2 linked regions of the Algoriphagus machipongonensis genome follow. The protein of the gene in region 2 interacts with the protein of the main gene of each other region in a pairwise test. Links are inferred from orthologs where the notes say so. Each region holds a gene or a part of one and is shown on either strand. Other genes may lie near its edges. The genes, in order: ALPR1_RS01590 and ung.

What was found.
Region 1: the proteins of ung (region 2) and ALPR1_RS01590 interact in binary tests that used the Escherichia coli proteins (3 or more experiments, as listed by UniProt). The link is inferred for Algoriphagus machipongonensis from one-to-one orthologs.

Annotation. Positions count from the first base shown.
Region 1 is NZ_CM001023.1:343,722-359,500, forward strand. Bases 5,852-8,607 are described here. They hold ALPR1_RS01590 (nucleoside-diphosphate kinase), read right to left. Parts: upstream 7,563-8,607; coding sequence 7,140-7,562; downstream 5,852-7,139. Other genes in these bases: nirB (nitrite reductase large subunit NirB), read right to left, coding at 5,852-6,833; ALPR1_RS01595 (DHH family phosphoesterase), read left to right, coding at 7,750-8,607. Also shown: ALPR1_RS01560 (MFS transporter), read right to left, coding at 1-674; ALPR1_RS01565 (response regulator), read right to left, coding at 810-1,472; ALPR1_RS01570 (sensor histidine kinase), read right to left, coding at 1,531-3,342; ALPR1_RS01575 (DUF4202 domain-containing protein), read right to left, coding at 3,346-3,927; nitrite reductase small subunit NirD, read right to left, coding at 3,939-4,316; more of nirB, read right to left, coding at 4,323-5,851; more of ALPR1_RS01595, read left to right, coding at 8,608-8,784; ALPR1_RS01600 (FKBP-type peptidyl-prolyl cis-trans isomerase), read left to right, coding at 8,836-9,759; ALPR1_RS01605 (FKBP-type peptidyl-prolyl cis-trans isomerase), read left to right, coding at 9,805-10,356; ALPR1_RS01610 (FKBP-type peptidyl-prolyl cis-trans isomerase), read left to right, coding at 10,363-10,908; ALPR1_RS01615 (methyltransferase family protein), read right to left, coding at 10,926-11,516; ALPR1_RS01620 (NAD(P)-dependent oxidoreductase), read left to right, coding at 11,549-12,754; deoC (deoxyribose-phosphate aldolase), read left to right, coding at 12,764-13,429; ALPR1_RS01630 (Na/Pi symporter), read right to left, coding at 13,426-14,532; ALPR1_RS01635 (hypothetical protein), read left to right, coding at 14,767-15,779. UniProt on the Escherichia coli protein: Major role in the synthesis of nucleoside triphosphates other than ATP. The ATP gamma phosphate is transferred to the NDP beta phosphate via a ping-pong mechanism, using a phosphorylated active-site intermediate.
Region 2 is NZ_CM001023.1:1,522,260-1,538,094, reverse strand. Bases 7,380-10,191 are described here. They hold ung (uracil-DNA glycosylase), read right to left. Parts: upstream 9,211-10,191; coding sequence 8,548-9,210; downstream 7,380-8,547. Other genes in these bases: ALPR1_RS06595 (class I SAM-dependent methyltransferase), read left to right, coding at 9,777-10,191; apaG (Co2+/Mg2+ efflux protein ApaG), read left to right, coding at 9,272-9,658; lepB (signal peptidase I), read left to right, coding at 7,434-8,510; dapB (4-hydroxy-tetrahydrodipicolinate reductase), read left to right, coding at 7,380-7,418. Also shown: ALPR1_RS06645 (hypothetical protein), read right to left, coding at 1-34; ALPR1_RS06640 (CTP synthase), read left to right, coding at 644-2,260; membrane protein insertase YidC, read left to right, coding at 2,303-4,102; ALPR1_RS06630 (ParA family protein), read left to right, coding at 4,387-5,169; ALPR1_RS06625 (ParB/RepB/Spo0J family partition protein), read left to right, coding at 5,173-6,084; ALPR1_RS06620 (DUF5683 domain-containing protein), read left to right, coding at 6,142-6,693; more of dapB, read left to right, coding at 6,696-7,379; more of ALPR1_RS06595, read left to right, coding at 10,192-10,439; ALPR1_RS06590 (class I SAM-dependent methyltransferase), read right to left, coding at 10,428-11,018; ALPR1_RS06585 (hypothetical protein), read left to right, coding at 11,045-11,974; rpsF (30S ribosomal protein S6), read left to right, coding at 12,105-12,476; rpsR (30S ribosomal protein S18), read left to right, coding at 12,473-12,724; rplI (50S ribosomal protein L9), read left to right, coding at 12,764-13,207; ALPR1_RS06565 (hypothetical protein), read right to left, coding at 13,267-13,512; ALPR1_RS06555 (EcsC family protein), read right to left, coding at 13,961-14,680; ALPR1_RS06550 (M14 family metallopeptidase), read right to left, coding at 14,811-15,835. UniProt on the Escherichia coli protein: Excises uracil residues from the DNA which can arise as a result of misincorporation of dUMP residues by DNA polymerase or due to deamination of cytosine.

The sequences.
Region 1 (15,779 bases), 1.2 Mb from region 2 along the record:
GGTAAGTCCACACCTTTGGCTTCCAACTCGCTAAAGTTTCCTTCTGGGGTGTCTTTTGTAAAGAAATAATAAAGCAGACCAGTCAAGAAGCAGACAATACCTGCGATAACCATAGAATATCTCCAAGCATCTCCTTCTGCGATACCAAAGCTAATGACGATGGCTGCAATGATAGGCATCCCTAATCTATTGGCTCCACCCCCTAAATTTCCCCATCCAGCTGAGGTAGCGTTAGCAGTTCCCACCACATTAGAGGCAAACATCAAAGAAGTATGCACCTGAGTGATGACAAAAGAAGCCCCAATAAATCCAGTGAAAAGACGGCATAAGTAAAACTGCATTGGGGTCTGAACCAAACCACTAAGTATTACCGGGATAGAACCTAAGACCAAAAGCCAGGTATAGCATATCCTAGGACCGTATTTATCGCACAGTTTCCCTATCAAGAGTCTGGCAAAAACAGTTCCTGCCACTGCTAATACTGTTGCATTCCATTTTTGTGCTGGTGTCAAGCCTAAATCTTTGACGACATCAGGCATGAATGGGACAATCCCAAACCATGCGAAAAAACAAATGAAAAACGCCAACGAAGTAATCCAAAAAGTTCGGATTGGAACACTACTGATATCTCTGAGATTCAATCGTGTTGCTTTGTGTGAGATGAGATGTTTCATTTTACTTAATTTTATCTTGAATAAAAGTAAGTAAAAATACTTATTATCTAAAGAAAGTACGTAAAATATTTAGTAAAAAAATTAAAAAAAGCCTTAAATGGTCTTTTAAGGCTAGTAAATATACGTATTAAATACTTAGATTAAGTGAAGCTCTTTGGATTTGTTGGTAAGCTCTACCAAATTTTTCACATTGAGTTTTTTCATCAAATTAAAGCGATGGACTTCAGCAGTTCTTTTACTGATTTTTAATTCATCAGCAATTTCATTATTCCCTTTCCCTTTGAGAATCAAATCCAAGATTTGTTTCTCACGATTCGTCAGTGCTGCAAGCTCTTCAGAAACCGGCTCTTTCTTCTGCTTAGGCTTAGGTGTTCCTCCTACAAAATTATTGATGATAATGGCGGAGACATCTCCGGAAAAATACTTTCCTCCGTCTTTGATGCTGTTCAAAGCCTTTAAAAACTCGGATTTAGACGATCCTTTAAGTAAATATCCATCTGCTCCAGCTTCAATGGACTCTAGAACATATTCTTCTGAGTCATGCATGGAAAGGACTAATTTTTTTATTTCTGGGTATTCAGCAGTTAATTTTCTAACAACCTCTATCCCATTCATGTTTGGCATTCGGATATCAACAATCAATAGATCAGGCTGTCTTTTCGAAATGACTTTCAAAGCTTCGATCCCGTCTGATGCCTCATCAATTACCTGAAAACCAGATTCATTTTCTAAAAGTGATTTAATACCATCGCGAACCAATTCATGGTCATCAGCAAGGACTATTTGTGTGGGATTCATGGGCTCTAAAGTTAATACGTAGTAAAATAAGCAAATTTACGTATAAAAGGCTAGTGAATTATTGCAAAGGGACGTTCAAGGTTACTCTTGTACCCTCGTTTTCAGAGGAATTGATAAACAGTCTTCCATTGATGTAATTGATTCTTTCCTGCATAAAAGTTAGTCCCATTCCGCCGTCCTTATCTGGCTTAGCTTTCAATTTCGATTTGTCAAATCCTTTGCCGTTGTCATCTACAATGATGCTTAGCAGTTTTTCGCTATGGGAAATAGTTACGATGATATGAGAAGAATCTGCATACTTGATGGCATTGTTGATGGCTTCCTGGGTGATTCTATACAAGTTAATCTCCACCAATGAATCAAGCCTTTGATTAAAATCGGTCTTATTGAAAAGAACGATGTTTTTATCCGTCAATTTTTCCAGTTCCTGGGTCAATTCTGTCAAAGCTGGAACGATCCCGTAATCTTTCAGTTCTGGAGGGGTAAGGTTAAAAGTAGCAGTCCTTACCCCTTTGATGATATTACTCGTGAGTAACTTCAGTTTTTCTATTTTTTCGGCAGCAGATTCGGGATTTTCTAGTTCAACACTCTCTAGCAAGTATTTTAAACCTGTAAGCATTTGACCGATACCATCATGGATATCTTTAGCAATCCGGTTTTGCTCATTCTCTTGATTTTCTATAATCTGACGGCTCAACACTTTTTGTTGAAGCATCTTTTCCTCAAAACTTTCTTTGGTGAGGCGCTCCACCTCGAGCATGGCTTCTTTACGCTTGGTGATATCAAGACAAACAATAATCAGTTCGGTCTTATTTTCTCCTGCATTAAAAGGTAGCATGGAGAAATCCAGCCATATTTCTGTGCCTTCTTTATTACACGCTTTGATTTCACCTTGCCAACCTGATTTTTTGTTTTCGGAAATAATCCGATCTACCATTAACTGTTCATTTTCATTAATGGAAATCAATTCTGAAAACTTGGCATTCAGGTTTAGCTTTTTGGCTTGAAGGAGTCTTGCAAACTGATCACCCATATGAGTCACATATCCCTCAGGAGTTACTCGGGCAAAAAGCAAGATTTCGTCCATGGCCTGACTTAGAGCTCTCAGTTCACGAACAGATTTTTCTTTGGATTGAGAAAGCAAATCAGCATCCTTGGCCATTTTGACCGCTTTTTTCTCTGCTTCCATGAGTTCTCGAATGCTGTTTTTCATCGCTTTTGCCGATGGCCAAAAGATGATCAAAAACTCTCCTAGCAATACAAGCAAGGTGAATATGGTAATGCCAATTTCTAGCTTTCTTAATTTGGATACTTTTGCTTTGGCTTCATTGTCGTATTGATCGACAATTTTTTCCATTTGTTTCAAAAATGCAGATGCTGCCCCTTGAAGTTTCTTCAATTCCTGATTGACCAAAACAGAATCGGGAGATGGCTTTTGGGATAGTAAAATCAAAGATTGGGTAGTAGTGATCACTTGATCAAAAGTAGGCTGGATTCCAGCAAACATTTCTGAGATTTCAGGGCTGTTTTCTGCTTCTAAACCTAACTTTTCATCCCCAAATTTTAAAGCTTGATGCGCCATCTCCCATTCCGCTTGCGTGGCATGAATATTTTCAATCAATGGCTGTTTTGTGGAATCTGATTTATTGAGAGTCAGCAAAAGTACCTCTTTTGTCAATTTTTGACTGAGCATTCGTTGCCTACCAGCTACATTGATAAGTTTACTATCGTCTTCCTGATCGTTTAGATAGGTACGAATTAAAAATTGGCTAGTCAGTAAGGAAATAGCGATGGCGCCTAAAGCGATGATGTATAAACGCCGGAGCCGATTAAAAGTATACTGATCTAAAGTTTTGGTATGCTGAGCCATTATTTATTCTAACACTGCTTCTTTTATGAGTTGCAAGCTTTCGGGAGAAAATGAAATTTGTAATGCGGCCTTATGGCCTTTTTCGGACATTTTTGTCCAGGTCTTTTTTAAGATGTCGATGATTTTTTCCTTTTCATGTTTGGCTGCAAAATCTTCAAAATAATGCTCCAGAAAAACCAGGCAAATGACATCCTCTAAGGTTTGGGTTTCCAAATCCGATTTTAGATGTTTTTTGCGAATCAAATGGGTTACTCTATCAATAAATCCTTCATCATACCCGACATCAGATAATAGTTTGGAAGTAATGTCTGCATGCATTTTTTTCAGTTCTTCCCTCCATCGCAAGTATCCAACTCGGTCCATCGGGTATTCTGATCTTGGAATTTTCCACCTGCCAATATGTTGTGCTCTAGCAGCAATTTTTAGATGTTCAGGAGCATTGGGGTCAAAGGCCTCCAATCTTTTGCTCATTCGTATGGAATAGAGCAATTCTTTTGCATACTGATGTTCCCCAAGGGTTTCATTTACAGGGTCCTCGGAATTGATCGCGTCGATTTTAGCAATTGCTTTATTAAAAATGGTCATGTGAAATTGGTTTAATCCGCAAAACCAATATATACATTTCCATCTTCTATTTTGACGGGATAAGTAGCAATGCTATAATCTTCTCCATTTAAATTGCTTCCATTTTCTAAGGAAAAGGTCTTCTTATGTAAAGGGCAAGCTACTTTTGGGATTCCTGAAGCATCTCCAATCATCCCTCGAGACAGCACCATTTCCATTTTATGAGGGCAAAGATTCTGGCAGGCATACCAAGTATCGGTGCGCTGAAAATAGTAAACTGCTATTTGTTTTGATTTGTATTTGATACAGCCTCCACCATTCGCTGGAAAATCTGCAGCTTTACCCACGGACACCCAATTGATAACCTCGTTTTGAGCTACAGTTTGATATGTTTTCAATAATTCTTCCATAATTTCTTACCAGGGTTTTGGCATTTTTTGATCTCTCATGGGGACAAAAACTAAGCGGTCATCGGTTTCATCCGTGTTGACAAAATGCTTGAAGCGTTTCATCATTTCTGGGCTTTCTATCGCCTCCTTCCATTCACAGGCATATCTGTTGACCAATTCTTCCATCTCATTTTCTAATTCTTCTCCTAATCCCAAAGAATCTTCCACTACTACTTTTTTCAAATAATCAATTCCACCTTCAAGTTTATCCAACCAAGGAGCTGTTCTCATCAATGGAGCGGCAGTTCGGATGTAATAAATCAAAAAGCGATCTAGGTATTTGATACAGGTTTCATCATCTAGTTGCGAAGCTAATAACACCGCATGTTTAGGTGTAGCCCCACCGTTTCCACAGACGTAGAGGTTCCATCCACCTTCCACGGCGATGATTCCAAAGTCTTTTCCGCGGGCTTCGGCACATTCTCTAATGCATCCAGAAACTCCACCTTTTAATTTATGTGGGGATCTTAAGCCCTTATATCTTTCTTCAATTCTGATAGCAAAACTTACTGAATCGTGCATTCCATACCTGCACCAGGTAGAACCCACGCAGCTTTTGACAGTTCTTAAGGATTTTCCATAAGCATGACCACTTTCGAATCCAGCATCAATAAGCTCCTGCCAAATCAAAGGCAGCTCGTGAAGTTGGGCTCCAAAAAGGTCGATTCGCTGGCCGCCGGTGATTTTGGTGTAGAGGTCGTATTTTTTGGCGACCTCACCTAAAACCATTAGCTTATCAGGTGTTATTTCACCTCCTGGAACCCTCGGTACGACTGAATAGGTGCCATTTCTTTGGATGTTGGCAAGGAATCTATCATTAGAATCTTGGATAGGGACTTGACGATTGGCAGTTTCCATAAAGATGCTGGCAAAAATGGAGGCCATTACTGGCTTACAGATTTCACAACCATGGCCTTTACCATATTTATCCAATGCCTCATCATAGCCTCCGATTTTGTTGATTTTGATTAAATCATATAATTCTTGACGGCTGTAATCAAAATGTTCGCAAACAGTCTCTTTGACTTCTTGCCCTAAGGATTTTAAGGTTTCATTAACCAAGTCAACCACCATAGGCTTACAGCCACCGCAGCAGCTAGAGGCTTTTGTACTTTGGACTACTTCTTTGAGGTTGGTACAAGCTCCGCTTTTTAATGAATCACAGATTGCTCCTTTGCTTACCGCTTCGCAAGAACAAATTTGTGCGCTATCTGGCAGGTCCAGAGCAGAACCCATAGTTGAAGAGCTTCCTTCACCTCTAGAACCTAGAATGAGTTCTTCTGCATCTTCAGGAAGTGGAAGGGAATTGATGTAGAGCTGGAAAAGTGAATTATAATCTGAGGCATCGCCTACGAGAATCCCTCCAAGTAATTTTTTGCCATCTTTGGTGATGTTGATTCTCTTATAAATGCCTTTTTGTTTGTTTTCATAGGTAATAGCTGTAGTCTGCTCATCGTCAATAAAAGGGTCACCGAAGGAAGCTACTTCTGTTCCTACTAATTTGAGCTTGGTAGACATATCGATGGTAGGACTCATTAATTTATCCCCACCAGTAATTTGATCCACTGCTACGCTTGCCATTTCATAGCCTGGTGCTACCAAGCCATAAATGCCATTATTATATAATGCGACCTCTCCAATTGCGTAAATTGAGGGGTCTGAAGTTTGCATCTTGTTGTTTACTTCTATTCCTCCTCTGGAACCTGTGACGATGCCTGCGCTTATTGCCAGCTCATCCCTGGGCCGGATCCCGGCAGAGATGACAAGCATGTCGTAAGAAGCTTTCTCCTCATCATGGAATTCAATTCCAGTCATTTCATTTTCTCCAAGAATTTGTTTGGAGTTTTTGCTTAAATGAACGGAGATTCCAAGGTCTTCGATTTTAGATTTGAGTAGGTCACTGGCCGCCTGGTCTAGCTGCCTTGGCATAAGTCTAGGAGCAAATTCAATGACATGTGTTTCCATTCCCAGTTCTTTGGTAGCATTTGCTGCTTCAAGACCTAAAAGGCCTCCTCCGAGAACAGCTGCTTTGAATCGCCCCTTGTTTTTCATTTTATGGGCATATTCCTCTATTCCTTCCAAATCTTCGATGGTCCTATAAATAAAAACACCTGGCTTAGAAACTCCTTCCAAGGGAGGTATAAAGGGAGAAGAACCTGTCGCTAAGATTAAATAGTCGTAGTGAAAAGCTTCATTTTTATGAGTTAAGACCAGTTTGGACTTTGGGTCGATTTCTGAAATCATTTCAGAGGTTCGTAACTCAATATCATTTTCCTCATACCATGCTCTTGGAGCAAGCAATAGTGGTTCGGATGACTTCAAAGAAAAATACTCACTTAGATGTACTCGGTCATAAGCAGGTCTTGCTTCCTCACCAAATACTACAATTTCAAAGTCAGATCGATTAGCATGAGCGGCTAGTTTTTCACAAAACTTATAGCCAACCATTCCATTTCCTACGATTATTACCTTTTTCATGTCTACGTAAATTAGACTCAAATATAAGTAAAAATACGTATATCAAAATAAAAACCTTAAAAATAATAAGTTGGAATACGTAATGTTATTTCCTTGAAATTCATGAAATATGGGTGTATCGAGGCTTAAATGCATATTTAAGCAACTGGGAATGATTCTATGTACTAGTAAGTAAATAAAGTATAAATACGTATATAAGGAGTAAAATCTTCTCAGGCTAGGAGGGAAACAAAAAAAAATGAGATTGACAAAAATCAAAAAAGGCACCCCCGAGGAGGTGCCTTAAAGAATCGATTGGGTAACAGATTATGCGATTCTTTCAGTTTGTGAGAAGAAGAATGAGCCTTCGATAGCTGCATTTTCATCAGAATCAGATCCGTGTACTGCATTTGCTTCGATAGATTTAGCAAAAATCTTTCTGATAGTACCTTCTGCAGCATCAGCTGGGTTAGTAGCACCAATTAATTTTCTAAAATCTTCTACAGCATTATCTTTTTCCAAGATAGCAGCGAAAATAGGTCCAGAGGACATATAAGCGCAAAGATCTCCGTAAAAAGGTCTTTCTTTATGAACTTCGTAGAATTTACCTGCAAGAGTTGGAGTCAATTGAGTAGCTTTCATTGCTACGATTTTGAATCCAGCTTCTTCAATCATTTTAAGGATGGCTCCTGAGTTACCAGCTGCAAAAGCATCCGGCTTGATCATGGTAAATGTTCTGTTTGTTGCCATGGGTTTTGTATTTACATTGGTTTATTTCGGGCGCAAAAATAGGAGAATTATATCCATCTTCCGAGTTTTATAAATTATTTATCTCATATCAGGCTTATTTTCAAGGAAATGCACAAGTTGGGATTTGTCAAAAAATTACTGACCTTTGCGACTTACTTAGAGCCAAAGGGCCGCTAATTCTAAATAAATGGAAGCATTAGCCTCATTTAAGAAAAAGATTTCATCCCCCAAAAAAATATTCATTACCACACATGTCAAGCCCGACGCGGATGCATTGGGGTCTTCATTAGGTATGGCAAATTACCTGATCAAGAAAGGGCATGATGTAAGTGTAGTGACTCCTACAGATTATCCTTCCTTCCTGAATTGGATGAAAGGCAATGATGACGTGCTGGAATTTAATAAACCAGAACATCAGAAAATTGCTACCAAGAAGTTAGAGGAAGCTGATATCATCTTTTGTTTGGATTTCTCTGTGTTGCACAGAGTTAATGAACTGGGAGAAATGATTCGGAATTCAGATGCATATGTGGTTAACATAGACCATCATCAAGATCCCGAAGATTTTGCAGATTTTGAATATTCCAGCACGAAAGCTGCTGCTACTTGTGAACTTGTTTACGAGTTGATCGTGGAGCTGGGGGATAAGAAATTGATCGACAAAGACATTTCAGAATGCCTATATGCAGGTATCATGACTGATACCGGTGGGTTTAGACATCCTAATACCACCAAAAATGTTCACCTGGTTGTTGCCGAGCTAATAGAACTCGGTGCCAATGGATCCCAGATTGCCAATTGGATTTATGATTCGAATTCAGTCAACCGATTGAAATTTATCGGATTTGCGATCAGCAGAAGATTGGTGGTAAGGGAAGATCTTCATACTGCCTACTTTGCGATCAGTAAAAAAGATCTTAAAAAATATCAAAGCCAGACCGGGGATACTGAGGGATTGGTCAATTATGCATTATCTTTGGACGGCATAAAAGTGGCTGCCTTGTTTTCGGAGCGAGAAGATGGGATTAAAATCTCATTTAGATCATCCAGTGAAGTTGCTGTTAATAAGTTTGCAGCAAAATATTTCAATGGAGGAGGACATAAAAACGCTTCCGGAGGAAAGTCAGACCTTGGTTTAAAAGAAACTGTAGAGCATTTTGAAAAATTGGTGGAAGAAAATCAAGATGAGCTTTTTGCTGCTGAGACTGTCAGCGCAGAGTAAAGCCAGCTTAATTCCTACCAAAAAAGATAATTTGAAAATCACTTTAATTTTATGAAAAACAACAGAAGCCTATTGGCTATCCTAGTGCTGATGCTTGGTACGTCTATCCTTTCCTCTTGTCAAAAGAAGAAAGTAACCGAAAAAGATGGGATTGAATACACCTTTATCAAAGAAGGAGATGAAAAAGCTCCCAATGGTGAGTTTCTTCTTTACAACCTGAAGATTGCGACTGCTGATGATTCTGTGATTTACTCAACCGATAATCAGCCTTTTCCAGGTTATATGATGGCAAATGACTCTGTCAAGCCTACGAATGGAATGGACGAGATTTTCTTAAATCTTCGCAAAGGTGATAGTATTGCTTTTGAATCTACTGCTAGCATTATTTTCGGCCCAAACACACCTCCTACTTTAGAAACTACAGATGTGGTAAAAGTAAATTTGGGAGCATTTGATATTATGGACCAAACAGAAATTGAGACATTCTTTAATGAAAGAATGGAAGCAGAAGAAGGTAAAAAAGCTGAGCGAAACAAAGAACTTTTGCTTGAGCAGGAAAAAACTATTGAAGCATATGTTGCGGAAAAGGGTTTAGATGCGAATAAGACTGAGAGCGGTCTTTATTATGTCATCGAAGAAGAAGGAACAGGAGATGCCGTTACTGCAGGTGCCACTATGCATGTAAACTATGCTGGGTATTTGTTAGATGGAACTATGTTTGATACTTCTATTGAAAACCTAGCTAAGGAAAATGATATTTTCAATGAGAACAGACCTTATGAGCCTCTACCTGTTAACGTAGGAATGGGTCAAGTAATCCCAGGTTGGGATGAAGGTTTACTTTTATTGAAAAATGGATCAAAAGGAAAATTCATTATTCCTTCTCCACTTGCTTATGGAGAGAACGGTGCTGGAGCTATGATTCCACCAAACTCCATTTTGGTATTCGACGTAGAAGTTACAGGTGTTGAATAAAAGTTCCGCTCGGAATTAAGAGACATTTAAAACTATACCAACAAAATGAAAATTAATCTTTATCCCGTATTTGCACTATTGCTATTGAGCACTTTGATGATTTCTTGTGTCAGTGATCAAGAGTCAGCTCAGGTCATTTATGATCGAGATATTGCAGCAATCAATGATTACATCGAGGCGAACAACTTGACCAATGTCAAGGAGTACAATGACCCAACTTATGGCATCCGTATTATCTGGCAAGAAGTTTCTGATAGCGGCGTTGAAATAGAGTTAGGTGATACGCTTGTTGTGGATTATACAGGAAAGTTGCTGTCAGATAGAGTATTTGATTCTTCTATCGAGACAGTGGCCAGGGATAACAATATTTACACTTCCTCCAGAGAATATATTCCTTTGAAATTCAGATTGGGACTTGGTTCTTTAATCTTTGGATTTGAATATGGAATTGCTCAAATGGAAGAAGGAGATAAAGCAACCGTGTTTATTCCTTCTGATTCAGGATATGGTAGAAACTCCAATGGAGATATTCCAGCAAATTCACCTTTAATTTTCGAAATGGACCTTAAGGAAGTGATTCCAGGTCCGACAGAATAATAATCAATGAGATACCTTCCTATAATACTTCTCTGCCTATTTTTCGGACTCATGAGCTGTGAGCCAAATAACCCATTCAATACAGGTCCTGCCTATGATGTGGATGGCAATCTGGCAATTGACTCTGTGAAAATAGTATCCTATTTGGATACTGCCCAGATCGATAGTTTATATAGGATCCATGATCCTTCCGGAGTGGTAATTATCGTTCAGGAGGAAGGAGAAGGTTCACGTCCGATTGGAAGTACTGTGGTTTATACAGATTACATCGGTACGCTGATGGAAGATGGATCCTTGTTTGACACAAGTATCAGATCTGTAGCCCAAGACAGTGATATATATGATGAGGATAGAGATTATTCAGTATTGAGTTTTGTACTAGGGGCTGGCCAGGTTATTACCGGCTGGGATATTGCCTTCAGAAGACTACGCCCTGGAAGTAAGGCTCGATTGGTAATCCCATCTCCTTATGGCTATCGAGACCAAGAAAGGTTTAAGATACCCGCCAATTCAGTTCTGATTTTCGACGTAGATTTCAAAGGAATAGATTAATAAAAGATAAAGAGGGCTTAGGCCCTCTTTTTTTTGAATATCCTGGGAAAGAAAACAGGAACTTCTTTCTGATATTTTTGATAGGCCTCCCCAAAAGTTGCCAGCATATTTTTTTCTTCATAATAAATCCCAAAGGGAAGGTATACCAATAGACATAGCAGGTGGATCAATGAGGTAAGCTGTCCAGCGACAAAAAGATAGCCAATAAAGATTAAGACTAGCCCTACGTACAAAGGGTGTCGGGTTCTGGAATAAAGTCCTGAAGTAACCAAAGAAGGTTGGCTTTCGGGAGTACTAAGCCCCAAAAATTTCTTAAGTTGAATTTGTTTGCTTGACTTGATCGCTATGATTGTTCCGAAAGTTGCCAAAAGGTACCCAAAATAGGTGGTAAGAGGGCTTAAAGGGATGATAAGCTGACTTGGAAACATGGCCGAATAAATGAGAATCCAGGCAAAACCAAGAAATGAAAATAAAGAATAGAAAAGACGGTATCTTTTCATCCGACTTGGGGATACAGCTTTTAGATTTCTTTTTATCTTGGCAGAAGCGAAGAGGCTGTGTAAGAAATAAAAGATACTCCAAAAGAGTACCAACCATGCATAGTCCATTTGTAGTATGATTACCCGATAACCTAATTTTTATGAAAATCGGAATTATCCGTGAAGGTAAAAACTTTCCCGACCGGCGTACACCATTTATACCTGAGCAACTTCAATATATCCAGAATGGATTTGAAGGACAATTTACTTTTCAGGTGCAGTCTAGTCCCCATCGATCTTATTCAGATCAAGAATATGCGGAGGCAGGTATAGAAGTGGTGGATAATCTTCAGGAATGTGATGTGATTTTTGGGGTTAAAGAGGTGCCTATCTCTGATTTGATGGAAGGGAAATCCTATTTCTTTTTCTCTCACACCATCAAAATGCAGCCGTACAACAGAAAGCTACTGCAGACTATTCTAGAAAAAAATATTCGCTTGCTGGATTATGAAGCATTAAAAGATGAATCAGGAAAGCGAGTGGTAGCTTTTGGAAGGTGGGCTGGAATAGTTGGAGCTTACAATGCTTTTTGGACTTATGGAAAAAAAACTGGACTCTTCGATATCAAAAGAGCTTTTCAATGTCAAGATCGAAAAGAACTTCATGATGAATTGAAAAAGGTGCAGCTTCCACCAGTAAAAATCGTGGTGACAGGTTCCGGAAGAGTTGGAAATGGAGCAATTGAAATTTTAAAAGAACTTGGGATTAGAGAAGTCTCTATCCATGATTTTCTTCATCAGTATTTTGAAGAGCCTTGCTTTTTGGTTTTAAAATCGGAGGATTTTAATCGTAGAAAATCCGATGGAGGATATGATAAAGAAGAGTTTTATAGCTTCCCAGAGAGGTATGAAAGCCATTTTATGAAATTTGCTGAGGTCAGTGAGATCATGATTTCCACTCATTTTTGGAATCCAGGTGCTCCACGATTATTTCAATTGAATGAAATCGATAACCCGGATTTTGCCATTTCTGTGATAGCGGATGTATCCTGTGATATCCATGGATCTGTTCCTACCACCTTGCAAGCTTCAAATATTCAAGAACCAGTATTTGACGTTGAAAGGGAGACAGGAGAAGTTATTGAGGCTTTTGGAAGCCAAACTAGCATTTCTGTCATGGCGATAGATAACCTTCCTTGTGAATTACCTAGAGAGTCAAGTGCAGCTTTTGGCAAGCAATTAACCCAATGGGTCATCCCTGAATTGAATAAGGAGTTTTCACCTATTTTGGAAGGAGCTACCATCGCGAGAGATGGGGACTTAACTTTGGAGTTTATGTACCTCAATGACTATGTAAAGGGGGTATAAATTGTCACTATGAAAAATTTTCAAAGATTTTTAGAATCTACCCTTCTGAGTGCTACGATGAATGAACAAGAAGTGAATAGCTTGGTTCGTGAGGCAATTGAAGAGCAGTTTGTCGGGGTATGTGTTCCTCCTTTCTGGGTCAAAAAAGTTAATAGAGAGCTTCAAGAAGAAGATATTCAATTGGTCACAGTTATAGGCTTCCCTTTTGGCTATACTGATACTGGAACCAAGGTTTTTGAAACAAAAGAGGCGATACGGCAAGGGGCAGATGAACTTGATCTGGTTTGGTCTCAGACGGCATTTCATTCAGGGATGAATTGGCCCAAAATCGAGATTGCCCAGATTTCAAAGATTTGCCATGAGGAAGGAAGGATACTAAAAGTAATTATAGAAACTGCTAACCTCACAAAAGATCAAATGAGGGATGCTTGTTTGATTTGTCAGGATGCAGGAGCTGATTTCGTTAAAACATCGACGGGTTTTGCATCAGGCGGAGCCAAAGTAGAAGATATTCAGATCATGCGATCAACGCTTTCTTCCAATGTGGGGATTAAGGCCTCTGGGGGAATAAAAACGTTTGATTTTGCACAGCAATTGATACAAGCCGGTGCTGATCGAATTGGAACTAGCTCAGCCAAGAAACTCCTCGAGGAGTGGAGAAACCAAATACTTTAGGTGCTGAAGTAAATCAGCAAAAATGGAATAATAAAGAAGGTCAGTAAGATATATGCAAAGCCGATGAATCGAGTTTGTACTGACTTTCTCCCCATATATTTCGCCAAGGTGACAGGAATGTTTCTAATTCCCGGAAAGGGTAAAAAGATTAATGCTCCAAAGAAATTAAATAGGAAGTGGACGAAGGCCAAGGCAATGGCTGCTTCGGTTTTATAGATAGCAGCAATGGCAGCGGTGATGGTCGTTCCAATGTTTGCTCCTATGATAAAAGGGAATGCCTTTTTTAGCGAGACTTTTTTATTGGCTACCAAAGGAACCACCAATGATGTGGTTACCGTGCTGGACTGGACTGCCGCTGTAAAAAAGGTCCCATAGATGAATGCCAAGTAGGGCTTTTTAAACACCATGTTGTTGATGCTTTGAAAGCTGTCAAGGACAAAAGCTTTATAGACGGCGGAAGAAAGCAATTTGATCGCCCCAAAAACCAAGAAGATAGCAATGACTAAAGTCAGGAAGGGGATCTGTAAAACTTCCGAAATCCACTCTGTCAGGGGTCTGGTGAATACTTTGTTGTATCCAAATCCGCCAGAGTAACTTTCTCCTGTTAGGAATAGGGAGGCAAGTTGATGAGCAATTTTTGATAAGAATTTAAAATATAGCTCTAAAGGAAAGAGGATTGCCACAGTGATAATATTGAACAAATCGTGCAAGACCCCTGCGGATATAGCTCTTTTAAAGTGTTTCTTCTTCATGATATAAGAGAAAGAAACCAATGTAGAGGTTAGGGTGGTACCAATATTTGCTCCCATCACCATAGGTACCGCCTGTTCCAAACTGATATTTCCCGCAGCGACTATGGCTACAATACTGGAGGTCACTGTAGAACTACTCTGTAACAGTGCAGTCATCAGCAAACCAATGAATAAACTGACGAAGGGGTTTCGGGTAGCCATTAAAATGTTGCTGGCGACAGAATTATTGAGCTGTCCCATGGCCACCGTCAACAGATCAATTGAAAAAATGAATAATACGATAGCCAAAAGCATTAAAATAAAGCTTTTTGGCTTGTTGGCTACAGGTTTTTCCTGATCTAATAAGTCCATTCCCTAGTATTACCCTTTACAGATTAACAAAACTTTTGGGCTCTTATTACAACTATAAACAAGTAAACCCAAATTTTTATTAAAATAATTGGCAAAAGTTGAAATTTTTTTGCGATTTGCAAGAGAAAACATGAGGAATAAAGAAGAATTTGCCCTTACTTAACAATTTCTTAACACTCTAGGAAAATTATCTTCCTTAATTTTGGGCTCCAAAAGAAAAACGAACTCATAGCCATGGCTAAGAAGAAAAAGAATTTAGATCAAAATATCAATCAGGAGAAGTTAAGTAAAACGGCCTACTCACTTTTTGATTTCGCTAAAAAAGAAAAACAATTCCTGCTGGGGATTTGTATTTTGATCTCAATCGCTGGATTAATTACACCCTATACTTATGCGGCCATGTGGTTTGGCTTTGCATTGGCGGCCTATTCAGCAATTGCTAATGATAGTATTCAGACGATCGGTACATTTATCGCATCCAACCAATCCCGAAAATGGTATTGGCTTTGGCTTTTTATGGGATTGATCTTTGTGGCAACAGTCACGTACAGTTGGTTTGCTTTTGACGGCGATGTCAGTTACCAACGATTGAGTACCAAAGGATTGGAGAAAGCACCTGAAAGCTTTGTTTTCCTCCAAATAGCGGCTCCTATTGTCTTATTGATTATGACCCGCTTGAGGATGCCGGTTTCTACGACTTTCCTTTTGCTCAATGTGTTTACCTATAGTGCAGGAACCATCGTAAGTGTGATGTTCAAAAGCTTTGTAGGCTATCTATTGGCATTTACTATAGCTATTGTTGTTTGGTTTGTTTTAGAGCGGTTTGTCGCCAATTATTTAAAGGGGAAAGCAAAACCGTATTGGTACATACTTCAGTGGTTGACATCAGGAACACTTTGGGCAGTTTGGATCATGCAGGATGCTGCCAATATTGCTGTATTTTTACCTAGACAATTATCTGTATTAGAATTCTCCGTTTATACCGGCTTCGTATTCGTAGGACTTGGATTCCTATTTTATCTAAAAGGAGATAAAATTCAAGGTATTGTCAATGAGAAAACCAATGTAACAGACGTCAGAGCTGCAACCATTGTGGATTTGGTCTATGCGGTTATCCTTTTCTACTTTAAACTTTATAGCCATGTACCTATGAGTACTACCTGGGTATTTATCGGATTGTTAGGTGGTAGAGAATTGGCAATTGCCATTGGAAAGCATGATAAATCCAACAAGAGAAAAGCTTGGTT
Region 2 (15,835 bases):
AGTCGCTGATAGACTCCTTAATCAAATCTTTCATATAAAATTATTCATTTGTAAAATATCCTAACGCAATATATATAATAATGTGAAATCAAAAGAAATTTAATAAATGATTTTTAGGGATTTTTATATAAATTTTATTTACCCTAAAACTTAAATTATAAAATCAATGATCTTCATAATAGACCCTCTACCTTAAATTATATTTATCAAACATTCAATCCCCAGAATGGACGGAGGCAATTCCCCTCATTATTTTTAATTAAATATTATTGAAAAGAATGAAATAAATATTTCCCAACTAGTTTTTTAAATAAAAGTATAATAAAAACACTTTTTTTGAGTTGGAAATCAAAAACCCACCCTCATCCATCAAATATTTTAAATAATAATCAATTGCCATCATTTTCATCAATAAACCTCTTGTTAAACGATACATTTAGATAGTCAAATCGTCATACACAAATTTTTGTTTCACAATGATTTAGCAACTTTAAATACATTGAAAAAAAAGACACCTAATCATTTAGATCATTAAATTCTCGATTTTATTAAAATCAAAAGAACAAAAAGTCCCTTAATCGGGAAAATTCCGTAATTTTGAGCCCCATAAGAATTCAATCAATTTCATCCTGCCTTCATTCTTATGGCCTCATCTACAAAATACATATTCATTACAGGAGGAGTCACCTCCTCTCTCGGAAAAGGAATCATTGCCTCATCACTAGGTAAGTTACTACAATCGAGAGGGTTTAAGGTAACCATCCAAAAATTCGACCCCTATCTAAACATTGATCCGGGCACACTTAATCCCTATGAACATGGGGAGTGCTACGTGACTGATGATGGAGCTGAGACAGATTTAGACCTTGGTCATTACGAAAGGTTTCTAAACGTCACTACTTCTCAAAACAACAATGTGACGACAGGTAGAATTTATAATAATGTCATCACGAAAGAAAGGAAGGGAGAGTTTTTAGGAAAAACTGTTCAGGTAATTCCTCATATCACAGATGAGATAAAGTCCAACTTTTATAAATTAAGCGAGGATAACAAATACGATGTTATCATTACAGAAATAGGAGGTTGTGTGGGTGACATTGAGTCATTGCCTTTTATTGAAGCTGTAAGACAAGCACGTTGGGATTTAGGACCAAATAACTTCCTGGTTATTCATTTGACCTTGATCCCTTACCTGAGTGCAGCAAAAGAGCTTAAAACAAAGCCTACACAACATTCAGTGAAACAATTGCTAGAAGCTGGTATCCAACCAGATATCCTAGTATGTAGAACAGAACATCATTTACCTTCTGATGTCAAGAAAAAACTGGCTCTTTTCTGCAATGTGCAGTTAAACTCAGTGATTGAAGCAATGGATGCCGATTCCATTTATGATGTTCCTTTATTGATGAAAAAGGAAAAACTTGACGAAAGAGTAATGACTAAACTGAAGCTTTCGTCAAAAGAAAATACTGATCTGGAAAAATGGAAAGACTTCTTAGGCAAATTAAAAAACCCAACACAGGAAGTTACCATTGGTTTGATAGGAAAGTACGTTTCACTTCCAGATTCCTATAAGTCCATTATAGAAGCATTTACCCATGCAGGAGCATCCATTGAATGCCATGTCAATTTGAAGTTGTTGTCTTCAGAGGAAATCAATACCGATAATTTTAAAGAGAAATTGGTTGATTTGGATGGAATACTGGTTGCACCAGGCTTTGGAGAAAGAGGTTTCGAAGGAAAAATTGAAACCGTAAAATTCGCCAGAGAAAACAAAATCCCATTTTTAGGTATATGCTTGGGAATGCAAGTAGCAGTAATTGAGTTTGCCCGCAATGTACTTGGCCATACCAAAGCTAACAGTACAGAAATGGATCCAAATACACCTCACCCAGTGATCGCTTTGATGGAAGAGCAAAAGAAAATCGATCAAATGGGCGGAACAATGCGTTTGGGTTCGTATGCTTGCGACCTGAAAAAGCCAAGTAAGTCATTCCAAGCTTACGGAAAATCAAAAATTCAGGAAAGACACCGTCACCGTTATGAGTTTAACAACGATTTTCTTCAAGAAATGGAGAAGAACGGAATGCTTGCTACAGGAAAAAATCCAGATACAGGACTGGTGGAAATTATCGAACTAAAGAACCATCCTTGGTTTGTGGGCGTACAATTTCACCCAGAGTATAAAAGCACTGTATTGTCACCGCAGCCTTTGTTTGTAAGGTTCATTCAAGCTGCGATCAATAATAAAATTAAGTAACACTTTATTACGGGAACAGTATCCCGAATCTATCCTTTAATTATGGACAAAAATCAAGCGACAGGTTTAATTCTCTTCGCAGCAGTAATTTTGGTCTACTCCTTCTTTTTTGCGAGTGGGCCTGAAGTACCAGTAGAGGAAGTGGAAGCACCTGCTCAGACAGAGACTGTACAGGATGTAAAACCGGCAATGGAAAGCCAAGCGCCAGTAGAGAATGATAGTATGATTTCTCAAGCTAATTTGGCAAAATTTGGTGCATTAGCAACATTAGCTTCCGGTGAAGAGCAGTTGGTGACTTTAGAAAATGATCTGATCAAAGTTTCTATTTCTACTAAAGGCGCCTCAGTAAATGAGGTAGAGCTTAAAGAGTATAAAAGCTGGACTCAAGAACCTCTTCTCCTAATAGATAGTGAGAGTTCTAAAATGGCTTTTAGTTTAGAAAGTAACACAGGGAGTGTTAATTTAAATGACCTGTATTTTAATCCTTCTCTAAACTCAAGCCAAGATGAAGAGGGGAATGCGGTACATACTTTAACCCTAAGTGCTGGAACAGAAAGTGGTGAAATTATTCAAACTTTCACGTTAAAAGATGGAAGCTATGAGGTTCACAAGTCTCTTAAAATAGATCGTTTCTCCAATTATTTTACGGGCAACTCGCTGCAGTTTACTTGGGCTGATCAGGTTAGAAAGCAGGAAAGAGACATTGGTGAATCAAGAAGAAAAACTCAAGTCAATTACTTCTTGGCATCAGATTCCTATGAAAACCTGGGAGTTGGAGATGATTTAGAACAAGAGCAAGTTGCTGAGCCTGTAAAATGGATTGGTTTTAGCCAACGCTTCTTTACCGCAGGAATTATTGCCGATGAAACATTTCAGGATGTAAACCTGGCACAAAGTACTCCTGCCGACAGTTCTTTTGTCAAGTATATGGAAACCTCTTTGAGCATCCCATTGAAAGACAATACAGCTTCCTTTAGATTCTATTTTGGTCCTGACAACTACAAAGGATTGAAAAAAGTCACTGAAGGTTTTGAGAAGAATGTAGACATGGGTTACTTCTTTGTAAGCTGGGTAAACAAATACATCATCGTTAACCTTTTTGCCTTCCTGGAGAAGTTTTTCTCTAATTATGGTGTGATCATTATTTTGATCGTATTAGCTATCAAATTAGCGCTTTCACCACTTACCTATAAGTCTTATGTAGGAATGGCGAAAATGCGTGTAATCAAGCCAGAAATTGATGAGCTAAAAGAAAAATACGGGGATGACCCAACGAAGATGCAACAAGAGCAAATGAAGCTCTTTGGGAAACTCGGAGTAAGTCCAATTTCAGGGTGTTTACCTATGGTACTTCAAATGCCGTTTTTGTTTGCCATGTTCTTCTTCTTTCCGAATGCAATCCAGTTGAGACAAGAGTCATTCTTGTGGGCAAATGATTTGTCTACATATGACACCTTCTTCAACCTGCCATTTACGATTCCATTCTATGGCTCTCATGTCAGTTTGTTCACCTTGTTGATGACAGTTTCTCAAATTGTTTACACCAAGTTCAACAATCAATTGACCACAGCTACGGGCCCAATGAAGAATTTGGGATACATCATGCCTGTGATGTTTATGTTTATCCTAAACTCCTACCCTGCTGGTTTGAGTTTCTATTACTTCGTTTCCAACATGGTGACTTTTGGTCAGCAGGCGGTAATCAAGCTTTTTGTAGATGATGATAAGATCAGAGCGAAAGTGGAAGAAAGTAAGAGAAAAAATGCCAATAAGAAGAAATCTAAATTCCAGCAAAAACTGGAAGATGCGATGAAGGCAGCAGATGCCAACAGAAAAAAATAAAGAATGAGGGAGCTTAAATGGCTCCCTTTTTTCTGACCAAAAATCCAATCTCCCTTTTCTAGATTAAATCATTTTGATAAAAATTTCATATCTAGAAACAAAATAAAAAATGAGGAGTAAACTGAATAAAAGCTTTGAAAAGGGCTTTTCACTTCTATTCCAAGACTAATTGTAAAATACGGCTGGGAAGAACCGAAAAGCACAACGGAAAAAATCCCGTTGATCAGCCAGAAAAGAATTGATTTTGCTTAATATTGGTATTCAATTACCCGAGAAAAAATAACATGGGAAAAATCATTGCCATTGCCAATCAAAAAGGTGGGGTGGGGAAAACCACAACTGCGATGAACCTCGCTGCAAGCCTTGCTGTACTGGAATATAAAACCTTGGTGATCGATGCAGATCCTCAAGCCAACACTACTTCAGGCCTAGGCCATGACCCAAAGTCTATCAACAGCAGTATTTACGAATGCATGGTAGATGAGGTCAACATCAAGGATATTATCCTTAATACTGAGATGGAATACCTAGACCTTGTACCTTCTCATATTGATCTAGTGGGTGCGGAAGTAGAGATGATCAACCTAGATAATCGGGAGGAAAAGATGAGAGGTGTCGTTTCAGACATCAAAGACAGCTATGATTTCATCGTCATTGACTGCTCTCCCTCCTTAGGTCTTATTACCATTAATGCACTAACAGCAGCAAATTCAGTAATAATCCCTGTCCAATGTGAGTATTTTGCTTTGGAAGGGCTTGGTAAATTGTTGAACACCATCAAAATCATTCAGACAAGGCTAAACCCTGATCTGGAAATTGAAGGTATTCTTTTAACGATGTATGATGTAAGGCTTAGACTTTCTAATCAGGTGGTAGAAGAAGTAAGAGTACACTTCAAGAACATGGTTTTTGAAACAATTATACCAAGAAATGTACGTTTGAGTGAAGCGCCTAGCTTTGGACTGCCAGCAATCGCTTTTGATGCTGATGGCAAAGGAGCCGTAGCTTACCTCAACCTAGCCAGTGAGATTGCTCAAAAAAATGGCCTTCAAAAAGTGAACAGTTAATTTATGTCAGACAATAAGCCTAATCGAAAAAAAAGTGCCTTAGGAAGGGGCCTTGGAGCCTTGCTGGAGGATAGTCCTGCCAAGCATAAATCTGAGGAAATTTTACCGGAAGTTGTAAAAACTGGGATTTTTGAAATTCCTTTGGAAGAAATTCAGGTAAACCCATTCCAACCTAGAGTTCATTTCGATAAGGATGCTTTGGGCGAATTAGCTGAGTCTATTAAAGTCCAAGGAATCATTCAGCCCATCACGGTAAGAAAGCTGGACACCAACGAATACCAGTTGATCTCTGGTGAGCGAAGATTCCAAGCTTCCAAAATTGCTGGATTAACTCAAATTCCTGCTTACGTAAGAACTGCCAATGACCAGCAGATGCTGGAAATGGCTTTAATTGAAAATATTCAGCGGGAAAACCTAAATGCATTGGAAATAGCCCATTCCTATCAAAGACTTTTAGCGGAATGTGATTTAAAACAAGAGCAATTAGGAGACCGTGTAGGTAAAAACAGAACTACTGTAAACAATTATTTACGACTCTTAAAATTACCTCCTACTATTCAGGCAGCCATCAGAGATCAACAAATCTCAATGGGTCATGCCCGAGCTTTGATCAATGTGGAAGATGTAGATAAGCAACTTGCCATATTTAAGAAAGCCGTAGAAGAGGAATTAAGTGTTCGTAAAGTAGAAGCTCTTGTCAAAGCTTTGAATGAAGGTAAGCCTGAAAAGAAGACGGAGCCAGATCTAGATCCAGTGAAAAAGTATGAGATCAGCAAAATCCAGCAACGTTTAGCTTCTCATTTTGGAACAAAAGTTTCTTTGAAATCGGACAAGAAAAATAAAGGCGAGATCAAGATTCCTTTTAACTCCAACTCAGACCTCAATAGAATTCTGGAAATCCTGGAAATAATTTAACCCTTGAAACCCTTAAAATTTCATAAAATTCAAGTTCTTCAAGCCCCATGGATCCTCATGGGACTTTTGGTTTTATGCTTCTTTGTAACTTGTCCTGTAAATGCGCAAGAAGCAGAAGTTGAGACCAAACCTGTAAAAGTAAAAAAGGAACGTCCCGATTATTCCAACCTTCCGAAAGATCCTAGAAAAGCAACGATTCTATCTGCAATCCTTCCCGGGGCTGGGCAAGTTTATAATAACAAAGCTTGGAAAGTACCGATCCTATATGCTGGGTTTATGACAGACATCTATTTTATAGGATTTAATAATAGAAGGTACCAGGTCTTCAGGCAGGCCCTTTTTGATTTTGACGATGGGATCACAACAGAATTCCCTAATTTAAATCGGGATGGTTTGGTGAGAAATGTGGATTATTGGAGAAGAAACCGAGACCTTTGCATACTTTTGTTGGCCGGCATTTATGCTTTAAATATCATTGATGCTAATGTTGATGCCCATTTGTCGGGATTTAATGTATCTGAGGACCTTTCCTTATCGGTAGAACCTCATGTAGAAACATTTTCTTCGAGAAACAATTCAATGGGTTTTTCTTTAAAACTGAATTTCTAAAAATGAACATATTATTGCTTGGCTACGGTAAAATGGGCAAAATAATCGGGGAGATTGCCGAATCCCGAGGACATTCTATTGCTGGCAAAATCAATATTGATAACCAAGATGATTTAAAGCAATTAGATCCGAAAACTATTGATGTTGCTATTGAATTCAGCCAACCAGAAGCTGCCTTTGGAAATATTTCTTGGGCATTGAATAACGACATCCCAATAGTCGTAGGCACTACCGGGTGGTTAGATCAAAAGCCGAGTATAGAAAAGCTGGCCTTAGAACAGAACGGAAGCTTCTTTTATGCTTCCAATTTTAGCATTGGCGTAAACATATTCTTCAAAGTGAATGAGTTTTTGGCAAAACTAATGAACGAAACAAGCGGATATAATCCCAGCATTGAAGAAATTCACCATACAGCAAAAAAGGATGCTCCTTCCGGAACAGCCATAACCCTAGCTGAAGGTGTACTCCGTAATTTAAAAAGTAAAAATTCCTGGAATCTGGCTGGTGAAACAAAAGGAAGTGATTCTTCATTGGAAATCACGTCAAAACGAATTGATCCAGCTCCGGGCACACATATTATTAGGTATAAATCTGACATAGACGATATAGAAATCAGTCATACAGCACATAGCAGACAGGGTTTTGCTTTAGGAGCTGTTATGGTCGCAGAATGGATCCCAACAAAGAAAGGGGTGCTTTCTATGGATGATTTTTTATCTTTCTGAAATATTTAATTTAAGATGAGCAAAACTAAAAAGAAAAAGTCCCCAACCCGTGAATGGGTTGACGCTCTGGTATTCGCTGTAGTAGCGGCAAGTTTGATTCGCTGGTTGCTATTAGAGCCTTTTACGATTCCTACTGCCTCAATGGAAAAATCTCTTTTAGTAGGGGATTTTCTATTTGTAAGTAAAATGCATTACGGAACTAGAATCCCAAAAACTCCACTTCAGGTACCTCTGACACACCAAAAAATCTGGGGGACAGAAATCCCTTCTTACAGTGATGCTATTCAACTCCCCTATTACCGCTTACCCGGTTTTACTGATGTACAAAGAAATGATGTGGTGGTGTTTAACTATCCGGTAGAGTTTCAGTATCCACCTGACCTTAAGACGAATTATATCAAAAGAGCCGTTGGAACGCCAGGTGATGTCATCGAAATCAAGTTAGGTGAACTCATCGTAAATGGAGAGCAGGCATTCAAGCCAGAAGAAATGCAGTACTCTTATGATGTAATTTCTAATAGGCCTCTTAACCCTGATTTTTTTAAGGAATATGGTGTCAATCAAGAAAGTTTTCTCACGTTTTCAGATGGCTCAGGTTATTTAGTATTTGCTACAGATGAGGTTATTTCAAGACTTGAATCTTCCCCAGTAGTTACTTCTGTAAATAAAAGAATAGAAAGAGCAGGTCTAAGAGACAACACTATTTTCCCGCCTAACACGGATTACAAGTGGAACCGAGATAATTTTGGCCCATTAAAAGTACCTACCGAAGGTGAGACTATTCAATTGACTCAGGAGAATTTGGAAAAATACTTCTACACTATCGAGCATTATGAAGGTCATGACTCTGTGGTTTTGCAGGATGGAAATTTGTTAATCGATGGACAAAAGGTAGACTCTTATACTTTCAAGCAGAATTACTACTTTATGATGGGGGACAATCGTCATGATTCCCTTGATTCAAGGTTCTGGGGTTTTGTACCGGAAGATCATATCGTTGGCAAGGCATGGTTCCTATGGCTTTCTTTGGATAAATATGAATCCATGTTTAATAAAATAAGATGGAGTCGATTCTTTAAAGGAATTGATTAAAACATAAAAAAAGCCGGTTTTTAGACAGGCTTTTTTATTACCATTTGATTGGTTCTTTCCCCTTCGAAAGTAGGTATTCATTTGTTTTAGAGAAATGCTTACAGCCTAAAAAACCACGATGTGCTGAAAGAGGACTAGGGTGAGGTGCTTTCAATATCAGATGCTTGGTCTCATCAATCAATAGGGCTTTCTTTTGAGCATAGGCTCCCCAAAGTAAAAAAACTACTCCCTCTCTTTCTTTTGAAATAACTTGAATTACCTCGTCGGTAAATTCCTCCCAACCTTTTTTCTGATGTGAACCTGCCTGATGAGCACGCACCGTCAATGTTGCATTCAAGAGAAACACTCCTTGGTCTGCCCATCGAGTCAAATCTCCATTGGGAGGTAAATCCAAACCCAAATCAGATTTAAGCTCTTTTAAAATATTTAGTAAACTGGGAGGAAAAGGAATCCCGGGCTTCACAGAAAACGAAAGGCCATGAGCTTGGCCAGGACCATGGTATGGGTCTTGCCCTAATATCACTACTTTCACTTCATTTAATGGACAATGCCAAAAAGCACTAAATATCTCTTTCCCAGGGGGAAAAACCTTATCTTTAGAATATTCGTCTTTAACAAAAGAAGTTAATTTCATAAAAGAATCTTTTAAGAAGTGATGTTTTAAAGCTTCTTTCCAAGATGATTCAATTTTTATGTCCATAGTTTACTATATTGATTATCCAGTTTTCAATTGTATCTTTACTTTTTAAATCCAAAACGTCATGGTCACGGCTGTAACAGAAGGAATACAAGTAAGTGTTGAAGTTACCTATCAGGCGGAATTTTCCAGCCCACATCAACACCATTTTGTTTTTACCTACAAAGTAACAATCCTAAATAAAAGTCCCTATACCGTTCAACTATTGAAACGGAAATGGGAAATTTATGATGCTGCAGAAACTGTCAAAACTGTAGAAGGAGATGGCGTGGTAGGCCAACAACCTATCCTTGAAACCAACGAGTCCCATAGCTATGTTTCAGGTTGTAACTTGAAATCTGGACTTGGCAAAATGAAAGGGGTCTATTATATGGAAAAAGTGGTCGACGGCAAAAGTATCGAGGCACAGGTACCTGAATTTCAAATGATAGCCAATATTTTCCATAATTAATTTGCTTCGAAAGGCATATCCGATTCTAGCTTTTTTTATCCATTGGCTAAAAAAAGAGGATGGATACTCTCTCCAATCACCATTTCTTTTCAAAATTTATCAAAGCCTCAAAGCATTTTTGATAGATAAAAAACAATCCGATCTTGAAATTGAGGATTTCAGACAGGAGTTGTTAGCATCCCAAAAAATCATTGAGGTTCTTGACTTAGGTGCTGGCTCCAAAAAAGTCAATACTCAGGAAAGAAAAATTTCTGATATCACCCGATACAGTACAAGTAGTAGGAAATTCTGCCAATTGTTTCAATTTTTTTGTAGCAAGACTCCAAGCCAAAATGTATTTGAGCTAGGAACCTGTATGGGGATCAGCACACGGTATTTATCAAAAGTAGTCAAAGGTGATCTTTTCACTTTTGAAGGTTCTGAAAGTATTCAACAAATCGCTCAGACTAATTTTCAAGGCAATAACACTCATTTTTTACTAGGAGATATAAAAGACACGTTACCTTATCAGCTGGAAAAAATACAACAACTAGACTTTGCCTTAATCGATGCGAATCACACCTATGATGGGACCTTGTTTGCCTTTAGCGAATTGAAAAAAAAATCTTATTCAAAGACAATTATTATTATTGGAGACATCCATTGGTCTTCGGAAATGAATAAAGCTTGGGAGGAAATAAAAAGAGATCCTTCGATTACTTTAAGCTTGGATTTCTATGAATGTGGCGTCCTGTTTTTTGCCAGTCCGGGAGAAAAATCTCACTATTTATTATCCTTTTGAATTTATCAATCTAATAAATGCCTCTGATCCAGCCCTTGCAGGAATGGAATTATAACATTCCTCCATTACATCTATTTCGAAGGAGTTATGAAAAAGTTTTTGGTACTCCTTAATTCCCCCGCCAAATGGAGGGCCAGGTGAATTAAATTCTTTATTAAATAATAGACCAACAAGCTTCCCTCCTTTCAAAAGTAATTCACTCATTTTCTTTACGTATTTTGGTCTAAGACTTGGATTCAAAGCACAGAAAAAAGTTTGCTCCAAAATCAAATTATAGCTTCCATGATGTTCGAAAAAATCCCCATGATGGAGATTGCTACTGGGAAAATTGGGGAACTTATCTTTAAAATTCCTCAAAGGCTCCTGAGAAATATCCAATACATGAACGTTTGAAAACCCCGATTGGAAGGCATAATAAGCCTCATAGGCATTCCCCGCCCCTGGAATAAGAATTTCAACATCCTTATTTACAATTTGGTCTAAATATTGCACAATAGGGGTAGATGGAAAACCAATATCCCAACCTGTCAATCCAGATTTATAACGTTCGGACCAGTATTTTTCGTCTAACTCAGCCATAATTTAAAGCCTTATTACCAAATACTATGAGCACAAATTTCGAGTCAGAGCCCACAGAAAAGAAAGACCAAGGTAAAAATATTATCATCATTGTATTAGTACTTCTAGTGATAATTAGTGGGATTAAACTCTACACAGATTATATAGACAGAAGTAAAAAAACGGAAGAGATTCTACTTCTATCTACTGAAAATAATGAACTCAACAAGCGTTTGGATTCTGTTACTTACCAACTCGACCTTCGAATTCAGGAAATAGAAAAATTAGGGGGTGATGTAGAAGCGTTAGAAGAGGTAAGGGATCAGTTGATAGCAGAAAGAAATTCTGCACGTCAAAGAAGCTCGAATGAGATTGCTGCTTTGAATGAGAAAATCAGAAGTTATGGAGGATTGATCGAAGAAAAGGACCAAGAGATCCTTCAACTTCGAGCAATGAACCAACAGCTTTATGCTGAAAACCAAGACCTCAAAACAACCCAAGCTGAAATAGAGCAAGAGGTAGCCCAATTAAATATCCAGAAGGAAGACCTCCAGGCAAAAGTGAATATAGCAGCAATGCTAAAAGCAGAAGATATTAATATAGCTGCGATCAATTCAAGAGGTAAAGAGAGGGTTGAGACCACAAAAGACTTTAAAAATAGACAAATTGAGCGGATAAAAGTAAGTTTCAATTTTGTTGACAATAAAGTAGCAGAAAAGGGACCTAGAAATGTTTATGTTCAAATATTAGCCCCAAATGCCCAGCCTATTTTCGATGTTGCGAAAGGTTCCGGAACGTTTATGATGGATGGAGTGGAAGAGTTTTATACTGTGAAGCAAGACATCATATTTGATAATACAGAGCAAGAACTCACCTTTTATTATGAAAAAGGATCTGATTACACATCAGGCACTCATGAAGTACGAATATTTGTTGACAATTATCAGATTGGCTCAAAGACCTTCTCGGTAAAATAATCACCACCTCCTTCGGGAGGTTTTTTTTTGGATTTCTTTCCCTAATTAGTTTACAGAACCATTTGGAAGACAAAGGTATTTCTTGTACTTTTGCGGTCTGTTTATTCAAATTCCTTAAACACATTTAAAAATGTTCCAAAGAAATTACGAGACGGTATTCATATTAACTCCCGTTTTGTCTGATGTTCAGATGAAGGATACCGTAGACAAGTTTGTGAACTTGTTAAAAGAAGAGGGAGCAGATGTTATTAATGTGGAAAACTGGGGTCTTAAGAAGATGGCTTACACTATCGACAAGAAGACAACTGGATTCTATGTATTGGTTGAGTTCAAGGCCGATCCTACCGTCATTAGCAAATTCGAACTAGAGTTTAGAAGAGACGAAAAAGTGATGCGATTCTTGACTACTGTTTTGGAGAAGCATGGAATTGCTTATGCCGAAAGAAGAAGAAAAGGAGAGTTTAACAAAAAAACTGAAGCTAAGGAGGAGCAAGCCAAATGACATTAATTAATGAGCCAATCAACAGAGGCGAAAACAGAAAGAAGTATTGCCGATTCAAGAAGCATGGCATCAAGTACATCGACTACAAAGATCCTAACTTCTTATTGAAATTTGTAAACGAGCAAGGTAAGATCCTTCCAAGAAGACTTACAGGTAACTCTGCAAAGTATCAGAAGAAAGTGGCTAACGCCATCAAAAAAGCAAGACATTTGGCTTTGTTGCCATTCGTAACAGATGGATTGAAATAATTCGGTCTTGTATCGTCCAATCAAAAAAGATCATTACAAATGGAAATCATTCTAAAAACAGACATCAAAGGTCTTGGCTATAAAAACGATATGGTTGAGGTGAAGCCAGGTTATGGAAGAAACTACCTTATCCCTCAGGGATTTGCAGTTTTAGCAACCGGCTCAAACAAAAAAATCCTTGCCGAAAATATCAAGCAAGCTGCTCACAAAGCAGAAAAAATCAAGACTGAAGCAGAAAACATCGCTGAACAAATTGCAAAATTGACCTTAGAGATCAAGGCAAAAATCGGTGAATCAGGTAAAATCTTCGGTAAAGTGACTACCCTACAAATTGCTGATTCTTTAGCAGCAAATGGTGTAGACGTAGACAGAAAGAAAATCTCTATCAATGGCCCAGTAGATGGCGCTGGAGAATTCACCGCTGAGGTGGATCTTCATAGAGAAGTAAAAACTGATGTGAAATTCGTAGTAGTAGGAGAATAATCTCTGCTATTTCAATTGATACTAAAAAGGCTTGCCATCTGGCAAGCCTTTTTTTATGCTTAATTCAAAGACTTCTCCAGTTCCTCAATAAGTTTTTTAGAAACCGCTCTGGAATTCTTCTCCCTCGCCTCCTTAAATATGGAAATCACTTCCTGAGATTTTTCAATCACCCCCACAGGATTTTGATCGTATTTAAAGCTATTCCAACACCAATCTAATTCAGCAGCCAAGGAACCTCCAATACTCAATTTTTCTAATTTTAGAATTGCCTCTGGAATTGTTTTCTCTAATTTTTCGATTTTCATAACATTAGTTAATTAGTGGTTTAATATTTTTGAATAAATCTGACTATATATTTTCAATAAGTCAATATATATGTAAAAATATTAATGATTTAGAAATTTATTCGTAACAATAGTGACATTATCACAATAAAACATTCAATCATAAGCCCTTCATTTCAAAAGGAGGCTCCTCTGCTATACTTTTAATTTATTTATAGCTGAAATAAAGGAGGTTAAGAGAATACTTGAAAAAACTTTTTATTGGAGTTTGGAAAAAAAGAATCGAAAATCTACCTTTGTGACACTTTAAGAGATACCCGAAAGGAAATCAATTAAAACTGGTCTATGGTGTAACTGGCAACACGTCTGATTTTGGTTCAGAAGAGTCCAGGTTCGAGCCCTGGTAGACCAACAAAAAAAGCCTTGTACATCTTGTACGAGGCTTTTGCTTTTTCATAAGGTAAAACCTTTAAGATTGTAAGATTCGAACTCTAAAGGCGTTCATAGCAGTCTTCCCGAGATGCTCTGTCAATCGATAGTTAGCAATGGCTCCTACACCCGCTCCTATTACAGGGATCAATTGCGCTAGTTTAGCCAAATCAATATAATCCCGATAGTCTAATTGAAAAGTCTTCCAATCAAATTCATCGAAATTTTCAGGTAAGGAATCTTGAAAACTTTCCCAGTTCTCTATCTTCTCAACCAACTCATTCCTCCTTTGTTGGGATGAAAAAGCCAATTGAAAAACGTATAGTAAAAATAAACGCTCTTTATATTCCTTCGTATCGAAGCCATAAATTGAGGCAATATCAAAAAGCATTTTCATCTTGATCGTTAGAAATGCAGGGAAATCAGCAAAGCCAAGCAAGATCCCTCCTGCACCCGTAATAGCCCCTTCAGCAGATGCGGTATTTCTATACCATTTAATTCTATTTCTGATTTTATCCTCTCGTTCTTTCAACTCCAATCCCTTGCCAGACTTGGGTCTTATTAATGTTGAGCCAGATATCACCAACTTCACCATATTCTCTATGGCAACTGTTATGGCTTTATGGATTTTTTCAGGTATCCAACTATTGATTTTACCCTGAACACCATGAGTCATTTTCCCCATGATTCCGGCCTTCTTTTTCATTTTAAAAAGCCAGAGACTAAGTTCAGCCCGTACGTAATGTTGGTAGGAATCCATGGAAGTTTATTTATACACCTATACTGGATCAAGTATCAATAAGTTGCATCTTATTATCAGACAAGAAGAATAGATATAAAAAAAAGGTCCTTTCAAGAAGAAAGAACCTTTTTCACCTATTCTAATTTAATTATTTGTAAAGCCCGTTAAATAACATTTTGAATGTTCCGTGAGACTGTGCTCTAAACGTAATCTCCGGTCCAAATGCGTATAATTTTCCTGACCCTATTTGCGCTTCAAATGCGGTGACACCATTCTTCAAATAAGACTGGCCCCAAGCCCATCCACTTTTCAGCGGCTCCTCTTCACCGAACCAGGCGATTGGTTTCACACCCATTGTAGCTGCAGCTGGAGTCAATTTAAAGACTGGGCTTCTATTAAACATGATATAAGCCTTCTCTCCCATTCCATAATTCATAGGAACTGAATTGTCCACATGCATTTCCAAAACAGATCCCGGAACATAGTATTTCTCTCCACTCAAACTATGTGGTTTGCCATCAGGGCCCATTTCCACCAAAGCATCTTCTACAGGTAAATCAAGGTGATAGGCCAAATCCGTAGCAGAACCTACTGTGATTACATTTCCTCCATTTTCGATAAACTCCTTAAGCTGAGGAATGGACTTGTTAACAGAAATACCTCCAAGCATGTGTTTATATTCTTCTGGAATCTCTTCGGCATCTGGCTGTCTTCTAGAGTAAGACCTTCCGCCTTCTCCAGGGATTCCTGGCCCGATAAATACCAAAACATCATATTTATCATTCAGATCACCTGCATCAATTTCCTTAGGAAAAACAAGCTCATAAGGAAAATGGAATTGTTCCATCATCCATCTCACCCAACCTGAAGGCATAGATCCACCATAATAGTCAAACAAACCTATTCTTGCAGCTTCAATCTCTTTCGCCCCAGAAGGAACTCCCCTAGTCGAAACAGGATATACTCCATATTCACTGGCTGCTTTTTCAAGAACTTTTTTCCCAGCCCCTCCTACATAAAAGGATCCGGCAGGCATTCCGTCAATTTCTTCTGAGGTTCTATAAACTTTCACTTTTGCCTGCAAAAGATCATTCACCGCCATAAAACTATTATTACCTCTTGCGTCCAAAAGAAAGCCAGACCCAGACACCAGGTCTTTCGGCTCAGGCTTTA